DNA from 2 places in the Bacillus sp. 179-C3.3 HS genome. Region 1 is predicted to be linked to the other one. Evidence: predicted binding sites of a transcription regulator. Region 1 holds the regulator's gene; the other holds the start of a gene.
What was found. The regulator LexA, encoded in region 1, represses DNA repair genes until DNA is damaged. The targets are predictions, from matches to a motif close to CGAACATATGTTCG.
Positions count from the first base shown of each region.

Region 1 (4,338 bases):
TTCTGCAAGTGCCATTCCAACAGCCATCGCAATTCCTTGTCCTAAAGGACCTGTTGTCGCATCGACACCTTCTGTGTGTCCATATTCAGGATGTCCAGGTGTTTTACTTCCCCATTGGCGGAATTCTTTTAAATCTTCGATGCTAAGGTTGTATCCGCTTAAATGAAGCATGCTATATAAAAGCATAGAACCATGTCCCGCTGATAATACAAAACGGTCTCTGTTAAACCAATTTGGGTTTTGCGGACTTACGTTTAAGTGATTCGTCCATAATGCATAAGCCATAGGAGCTGCACCCATCGGCATTCCAGGGTGACCCGAATTTGCTTTTTCAATTGCGTCTATGGATAGCGTACGTATTGTTGCAATAGATTTCAGTTCAATCGTTTCCATATAAATCCCCTTCCGTAACTTGTGTACAACATTATCATAAATCTACTGTCCTTTTTTCACAACTATTTCACGCTGAAAAAGAAGTAAATTATCACATTTAGTTTCTCAATTGATGAAAAACTTATACAAAAATGAAAAAGATGAGAATATTTCTCCCATCTTTTCAATAATAAAGAAATGATCTTCTTAATGAAGATTTTGATCTCTTTCTTTTTTTAACTTTTCTGGTGTGACGTCATTTCCTTCTGGATCGACGATTTTAACAGTTTTTAGTGTATTTTTCATAGAAGAACGAAAAGCTTTTAAGTATTCTTCTCTTAATTGCTTTTGCTCCGTTTTTTCAGCGTCCGATAAACCGATCTCTTTCGATTTTTTTGAAAGCTCATTGATCCTTGCAAGCTGTTCTTTAGAAATCATGACAAACTCCTTTAAAACTTTTTCTCTACATACTACTAAATATCTTTTACATTTACAACAATTCAAACTTTACGTAAGATTCTTTTCGTATTCCTGATACCTTCTATGTACGGTTGCTTTCGAAATATCAAAACCGAGCGCTTGAAGCGTCACAGCAATTTCAGCAAAGGTCATGTTGTTTTTTCTTAATCGAACAATCTCGGAAATCGGCACCTCAATACGCTCACGTCCAGGTGCTTGCTCCTTATGTTTTAAGTTGCGTTCAGGCTGGTAGCCGCGCTCAATTGCTCTTTTCATGCCGCGTTTTATTTTTAAATTATGGATTTTCCGTTGGTATTCCTCTACGATCCCTACGATCTCAATGACCATTTCATCTGCTTCTGAAAGCTCTAGCTCTCCTCTATGAAATACACTATACACTTTGACTTTTTCTTTAAATAGACAATGAAGGAGTGCGATTTTTGCTTGTCCTCTACCGAGTCGTGTCTCATCTTGAATTAATACTGCATCAATTGACTCTTCCTTTAATGTCGCAAGCATTTCAAAAACACCATCACGATCTAGATCGTATCCACTTGCTTTTTCTTTAATCACTTTAACGACGTTCATCTTGTGAGAACTAGCTAAAGCTAATAGCTCTTCTTCTTGTCTTTTTAACGAGGTTTCCTGTTCTTCTTTTACAGTACTGACTCTCGCATAAATCATTGCATTCATGTCATCAATCGACCTTTCTACTGGACTGTTGCGAGTTCATATACGACTGGATGCTCTTTTTTGACAGGTATGACAAGGATATCTCCTGGCTGAATGTCCGTTGAGACTAGATCATTTTGTTTGGTCACCCAATCAATAAATGAATTCTTATCGATTGATTTGCTGTCGTTTACTTGATCAGCTATGCCCCAAAGTGTATCACCTGATTGAACCTCTATTTTAACATATTGATTTGTATCATTATGGCTTGTGACGGCAATAAGTGAGAGAAATACGCCAACGATGAATGTGAATAGTCCAATAAATATGATAGATTCTTTTAACGTCATAATGTCATCTCCCTTAATAGAATGTGTGTTCGTTTCGAATTTATTATAAATACGAACAAACGTTTCTGTCAAATGGTTTTTTCGAACCTATGTTTGTACTACGAGGAAAAACATGCTATAATTTCTTTAAAATTGACGTTTTGAGGTGCAAAAGATGACGAAGCTATCAAAAAGACAACTCGATATCCTAAAATTCATCAAAGACGAAGTAAAAAGCAAGGGCTATCCCCCTTCCGTTCGTGAAATTGGTGAAGCGGTCGGTCTAGCATCTAGCTCAACGGTTCATGGACATTTAGCTAGACTAGAAACAAAAGGCTTAATTAGAAGAGATCCGACAAAACCTAGAGCAATTGAAGTACTAGATGAAGAGGAATTGAATATTCCAAAGAGTCCTGTGATGAATGTTCCAGTCATCGGAAAAGTCACAGCGGGTTTACCTATTACCGCTGTCGAAAATGTAGAAGAGTACTTCCCTCTTCCTGAAACATATGCAACGCCAGATGAACAGATCTTTATGCTTGAAATTATGGGAGAAAGTATGATTGATGCAGGCATATTGGACAAGGACTATGTCATTGTCCGTCAGCAAAGCACCGCCAACAATGGGGATATCGTAGTAGCCATGACAGAGGAAGATGAAGCGACAGTCAAACGCTTTTATAAGGAAGATACGCACTTTAGATTACAGCCAGAAAACCCATCAATGGAACCGATTATTTTACAGAATGTGAGTATACTAGGTAAAGTGATTGGTGTATTTAGAAATATTCATTAAAAAACCGGACTTCATCTTTCTTGGATGAAGTCCGGTTTTTTTTAAGAACAAGAATATGCTAGAATCCTTGAGCTCGGGAAGGAACCAAATGTAAAGTTTGGCCATATAAAGCCCGTTGTACGTCCAAAAGGCTGTGAAGATAGTACAAACATTAATAATACTTGACCGTTTCTTAGGAATACGATGGTCCAACGTCTATTACAACCCGCAGCAAATTGAACCGTTTGCTGCCCGCCGATACTTTGTTGTGAAATGAGGCTCTGCATACTTTGTGGCTGAGAAACCGCTTGCTGATACTGTGAAAGAATTTGCGGTGAGGGAGCTGGTGGAGCCGACTGTCCGCCAATCCCTTGCCCTGAACCAACTCCTCCAATTGGAAACATAGGAAATCCTCCTACTGGAGGTACTGGTAACGTTCGCCACCCAAATACGTGCCCGTCATATGGGTATCCATTCCACACATCTTCATATGATTGATACATACTTAAACACCACTTTCTTAGACTTTCATCACGACATTATATGTGCCGGACGTAAAAGAGTGTTGGGACTTAAACGAGAAATATGTTAAAAAGAGGTTTTATTCCCATTTAGAACGGTTAAATGATGAATAAGACGAAAATTTTAAAAAATGGGAACTTTTTATGCCGCTCAAACGTTATATAGATATCAGCAAACGAAACAAAAAACATTTACATTTAATACTTGTAATCTAACTGTAATTATTGTAACATTTGTAATATAAGAAGTTTTCATTTCGAAAAGGGGGCATTCGCCTTGAAAAAATTATTTGTTTTATTCACTGCAATCATGCTAATCATCTCATTACAAACAACGACACTGGCCGCTTCCAAGAAACATAACAACTTGACGAATAAAGAAGCGTTACATATTGCTCTAGATGCAAGAGAACATTTTTGGAGTGCTATGTCAGGCTACAAAGTCAATGAACATACTGATTACAAATTAAAATCATTTACTTACAAAGACATGACTTACAACTACCTTGCTAAAACATTTGATACGAAGAAAAAGCTAAATCACTATTTATCAGAAGTTTTCACAAAAGATGCGATTACTTTTGGGTTAAAAGACTATCAGTTCATTGTCCATAAAGGTAAAATGGCGGTTCCAATCGGCGACGGCGACAACATGCTGAACTGGAACAAAGCAACACCGAAACTCGTTTCTAAGAAAAGTGATCTTCGCACATATGAGTTTACAGTACCAACCCTCGACGGACGTAAAGTAAAACGTACCGTCACCTATAAAAAAGAGCAAAATGAATGGAAAGTAACCCAATTCGATGCTGTCATCTAAATAAAAAACAGGCCGTTTCTTACAGGCCTGTTTTTTTATTTAGATGACAAATCAGCGATTCGATCAAGTGAATGTGCAAGCGATGATGCCGTACGGAGTTCATTCAATGGAAGCCCTAATTGAACGGCTGTTTGGGCAATTTCTGGTCGAATCCCTGAAATGATCGTCTCCACGCCAATCAAACGAAGGGATGTCATCAGATGAAAAATTTCTTGTGCAACCATCGTATCAATCATCACAACTCCTGACAGATCAAGGCACAAATGCTGTACACCTTTTTGCGAGCATTCCTGTAACGTATTTTCAAGAATGAATTTCGCCCTCGCTGTGTCAATATCCCCTACTAATGGCAGTAAAGCAATATGTTTTTTTAAGACAATGACAGGAGAA
Region 1 is NZ_JBFEFT010000005.1:71,398-75,735, reverse strand. It holds gene tkt (transketolase) at 1-393, opposite strand, end outside; gene AB1K80_RS05250 (DUF896 domain-containing protein) at 580-810, opposite strand; gene AB1K80_RS05245 (recombinase family protein) at 880-1,524, opposite strand; gene yneA (cell division suppressor protein YneA) at 1,542-1,853, opposite strand; gene lexA (transcriptional repressor LexA) at 2,008-2,628, shown strand; gene AB1K80_RS05230 (hypothetical protein) at 2,670-3,110, opposite strand; gene AB1K80_RS05225 (IseA DL-endopeptidase inhibitor family protein) at 3,406-3,948, shown strand; gene AB1K80_RS05220 (STAS domain-containing protein) at 3,984-4,338, opposite strand, start outside.

Region 2 (4,338 bases), on a different contig from region 1:
TTCAATCAGTCGTCCCGTATCTACTTTCTGGTATCAATCACTAACATATGAGAAGTGTATTCCATCATATCACCTTATATATGATTTGACATCCCAATGTCTTGGGGTGTTTTTTCATTATTGCTTGTCAGAGATTGCTAAATATTAATTTTCTCCTGCATCAATCTGTCTTTTCCACTCATCAACCATTATGAAATTTGCTTTTTTGCAATTTTGACTCGTTCATATTAAAGTATATAATGATGAAAATTGACGATCACTTAATGAGCTGATTTGCTTTTTAAGTGTGATGTCATGAGAGGAATTGGATGAAAGATGAGTAAAAACTTCTGGCGTGATTTACCACGACCATTTTTTATATTAGCACCGATGGAAGAAGTGACGGATGTCGTGTTCCGTCATGTTGTGAGTGAAGCGGCAAGACCGGATGTGTTTTTTACCGAGTTCACAAATAGTGAAAGCTATTGCCATCCGGATGGCATTCAAAGTGTGAAAGGACGTTTGACGTTTACGGAGGATGAACAGCCAATTGTTGCACACATTTGGGGAGACAAGCCAGAAAACTTTAGAAAAATGAGCATTGGAATGGCGGAATTAGGTTTTCAGGGGCTTGATATTAATATGGGTTGCCCTGTGCCAAATGTCACGCAAAACGGAAAGGGCAGTGGTTTGATTCTCCGCCCAGACGTTGCGGCAGAGCTCATACAAGCCGCAAAAGCAGGGGGATTACCTGTTAGTGTCAAAACAAGACTCGGGTTTACAGAAGTTGATGAATGGCGTGGATGGCTTCGACACATATTGGAGCAAGACATTGTGAATTTATCGATTCATCTTCGCACAAGAAAGGAAATGAGCCAAGTGGATGCACATTGGGAGCTCATTCCGGAAATTAAAAAATTGAGAGACGAAGTCGCACCTGATACTCTTTTGACCATCAATGGAGATATTCCTGATCGCCAAACGGGCTTAAAGCTGGCTGAACAATATGGCGTGGACGGGGTGATGATTGGGCGTGGTATTTTCCACAATCCATTCGCCTTTGAAAAGGAACCGAGAGAACATAGCAGTGAGGAATTGCTAGAGCTCTTAAGATTACATTTAGATCTACATGACCAATACTCATCGTTAGGTCTACGACCGTTCAAGGCGCTACATCGTTTCTTTAAAATTTATGTCAAAGGATTCAAGGGAGCCAGTCATTTAAGAAATCAACTAATGGGCACAGCGTCAACAGATGAAGTACGTGCGATGCTTGATGAATTTGATGCGAGAAATAAAGAAGAATCATGACAAGATAGAGGAGGGATATCCCTTCTCTATTTCTATTTATAGAAATAGAATGATTAAACTAGTTCTATAAAATGGTAAGATGGTATAGAAATAACAATTGGAGGTATTTCTATTGAAACCATTCTGGGATAGAGACCGAGAAAGTGACGAAACATTTAAGAAAATAAATGAAAGAAAGATTGCAAAGGCGGAAAAGAAGCTAGGCGTGGTACTGCCTGATACATATAAGAAACTCATTCTTGAACAAAATGGAGGATACACCATACATAATGCATTTCCAACAGATCAACCAAATGGATGGGCAGAGGATCATGTATCATTTGATCATCTAAGAGGAATTGCCAAAGGCGAAGGGATTATGGATAGTGATTATTTAATAGAAGAATGGGAGCTGCCAGAGGATCTTTTGCTTATTTGTGGGGATGGACATACATGGATTGCACTCGACTATAGAGAAACGAAAGAAAACCCACCAATTCATTACTTCGATCTAGAATATGAGACTGACTTCAAATTAGCCAATTCGTTTGATGAATTGATTGCCGGACATTACACGGCTGACGATGAATTGTCAGATGAAGAAGCTGAAGCGATGATGGCTGAATATGAAGAGCATCCACCAGTATCAAAAGAAGAAGTGAAAGACATATTCGCATCACGAAATGCTGAGCTAATCGAGAAAGTGGTTCATTTTCAAGTGGAACAAATTGAGGATGTAGAATGGATCTTGTCAGAGGTCGATACTTTCATGCAATCGACTCAGGATGAGGGTATGTTAGTGACGACTGGCTGGGCGATCAATACCATCTTTATCCTCAATGAGGAATTAATCAAGGAGAATGAACATGTTGTCCAAGCAGCTCGTCAATTTGCGGAACAGTTGAATCAATCAAAAATAGATGAAATGCATGATATCGCTTTTAATATATCACTAGCATTGGATTTTGATTTAGAGGGACAATGAGTCTCTCTTTTTTATATGACTGCAAAGTAGTGAGCTTTTAGAAAATAAAACGCATACTAAAAATAAAGGAAACTACCATATGAGGTAGTTAATGATTGGATTCATATTTGTTATGTCCAGGGTGTTTCTTGATAATATTCCAAGCTTCTATTGCTTCTTTCTGACTTTTTCCTTGATTTTTAGTATCTGCAAAAAAGTCACGAATGAATTGATTATATTCGAATTGCGGTGCTATGTCTTTCTTGTATGAAGGGTCTTTTTTGCGAGTTTCTTCTTCATACCAAGCGTTTACAGCATCAGCATATGTCCTTCCAACATTGTTTTTAAAGTAGTTTTGGATATAGGTTGAAAAGTGAAACTTTGGGATGACTGTTTTAAAAAATGCTCTAACATCTTGACTGCACCGATGATTCTCTGTAATGACTGTCTCCAAACTTAATTCTGTTTGTGGCGCTCTCTTGTTTACTCTTGGTCTGATAGGTTTCTTTATTTCCCCTGTTAGAAGAAATGTTTCAATTCTATCAGTCAAATCTATTTTAGAGCCAGAAGCGCTGATTCCATTTTCCCTACAAAATAATTGTAATTCCTCTTTTAACCAATAGTAATCTCTAAAGATTTCTACACTTAGCTCTTTAGTTAGTCTAGGTCTCAAGAAAGACACCTCCATTTATCGCGTCACTTCATTATAGAACAAATGTTCTTTCTTGTCGATTGCCCTTAAACATGAAATGACAAAAAGTCCCCTGTTCATTAACAAGGGACCGATGAAATCAATTTATTCCGCACTCTCCACAACCTCGCGGCTATCTTCTGTTTCTCCAATATAAATCGGGCCGTTTGCGTGGTCGATGCGAATTGGCCATTCGTATGGGACTTGTAGGCGTCTCGCGACATCTCTCCAGAATTTAGTGGAATCGAGTTCGAATTCTTGGAAGTCTTTCAATAGATCTTTATAAGAAGAGCCATCAAATTGAATATACATGTCTTGAAGGCGCATGAACGCGACATGCCTCACTTCGAGTGCGGCAGCAGCTTCCATTTCCTCTTCGGTAGCTTCTCCTATGATCGTGCCAGCGGGTGGAAGCATATCGTATACATTAAATTCCTCTTCTTCTTCGTGTGCTGCATTGTGCTGTTGATCCGACATTTTCTTCACTCCTTCAAGTCTTGGTAAACAATTTATTTGTGTACACTTCTATTATCGGAAGAAAATGTGAAATGTGGACTGGGTTTATGAAAGAATTGTCCGACATACTCATGAGGTTGAGAAAAAGTCGTTTTAAGAAATAGAAAAAACAACTCCTACGAAAAGAGATGTTTAACGATGAGCTATTTTTACGATGTCCATTCTAGCAGAGTGTTGATCACAAAGAAGATCACGATCCAGATCAAAACATCCACCAAAATATTCGTTACATGAATGATGTTCGTTTGATCAAGTCCAGCTTGTATCTACATGTGATTAACGCTGTGAGAAACACTTTAGAAAACCATTTCTGTTTTTTCAATAGATCACATTCCTATCTCTTTCCATCGTATATGAAATGACAGATCATTTCATATTGTTTTTTGTATGCAATCTTTCATGTAAAATAGAAAATAAAAGCATTGGAAGGACAGCAGATGAGCCAACAAATAAAGCCATTTTTAGATACTTATTTTTCGAATCTCTTACTAACACCACCTCTCTTTTATGAATGGCCCTATGGGCTTCGGTTTGAATTGGCAGATTGGTCAATTGAAAAGGAAGCGGAAGTGTTAGAAAAAGCAGGGGATCGTGCTTTTAATATTGTGAAGTATTCTTTTCATTCAGAAGACGATATGCTGCTTGTGACAGATGTGTATACAGAACATGCACATGAGTTAACAAAGCGTAAGCTGCTTGTCTATCAGAAATATGTGAACCGAAAAATGCGTTATCATTTACGGCATGAGCTTTTGCACGATTTGATTCCAGAGATAGACGAGGGGCTCAGGATCGAACGATTTTCAATCAATTGTCAACTGAAGGATATTCGGTTGCGCCCGCTTCTTCGAGCCATATGCCAAGAGGATTTTTATACACCAAATCAGATCATGAAAGG
Region 2 is NZ_JBFEFT010000010.1:97,153-101,490, forward strand. It holds gene AB1K80_RS08685 (TetR/AcrR family transcriptional regulator) at 1-44, shown strand, start outside; gene AB1K80_RS08690 (tRNA dihydrouridine synthase) at 316-1,290, shown strand; gene AB1K80_RS08695 (SMI1/KNR4 family protein) at 1,403-2,254, shown strand; gene AB1K80_RS08700 (DUF6434 domain-containing protein) at 2,343-2,906, opposite strand; gene AB1K80_RS08705 (hypothetical protein) at 3,030-3,401, opposite strand; gene AB1K80_RS08710 (DUF3885 domain-containing protein) at 3,878-4,338, shown strand, end outside.
Region 2: AB1K80_RS08700 (DUF6434 domain-containing protein) is a predicted target of LexA. The motif match lies at 2,942-2,955, and genes of this name have one in related genera.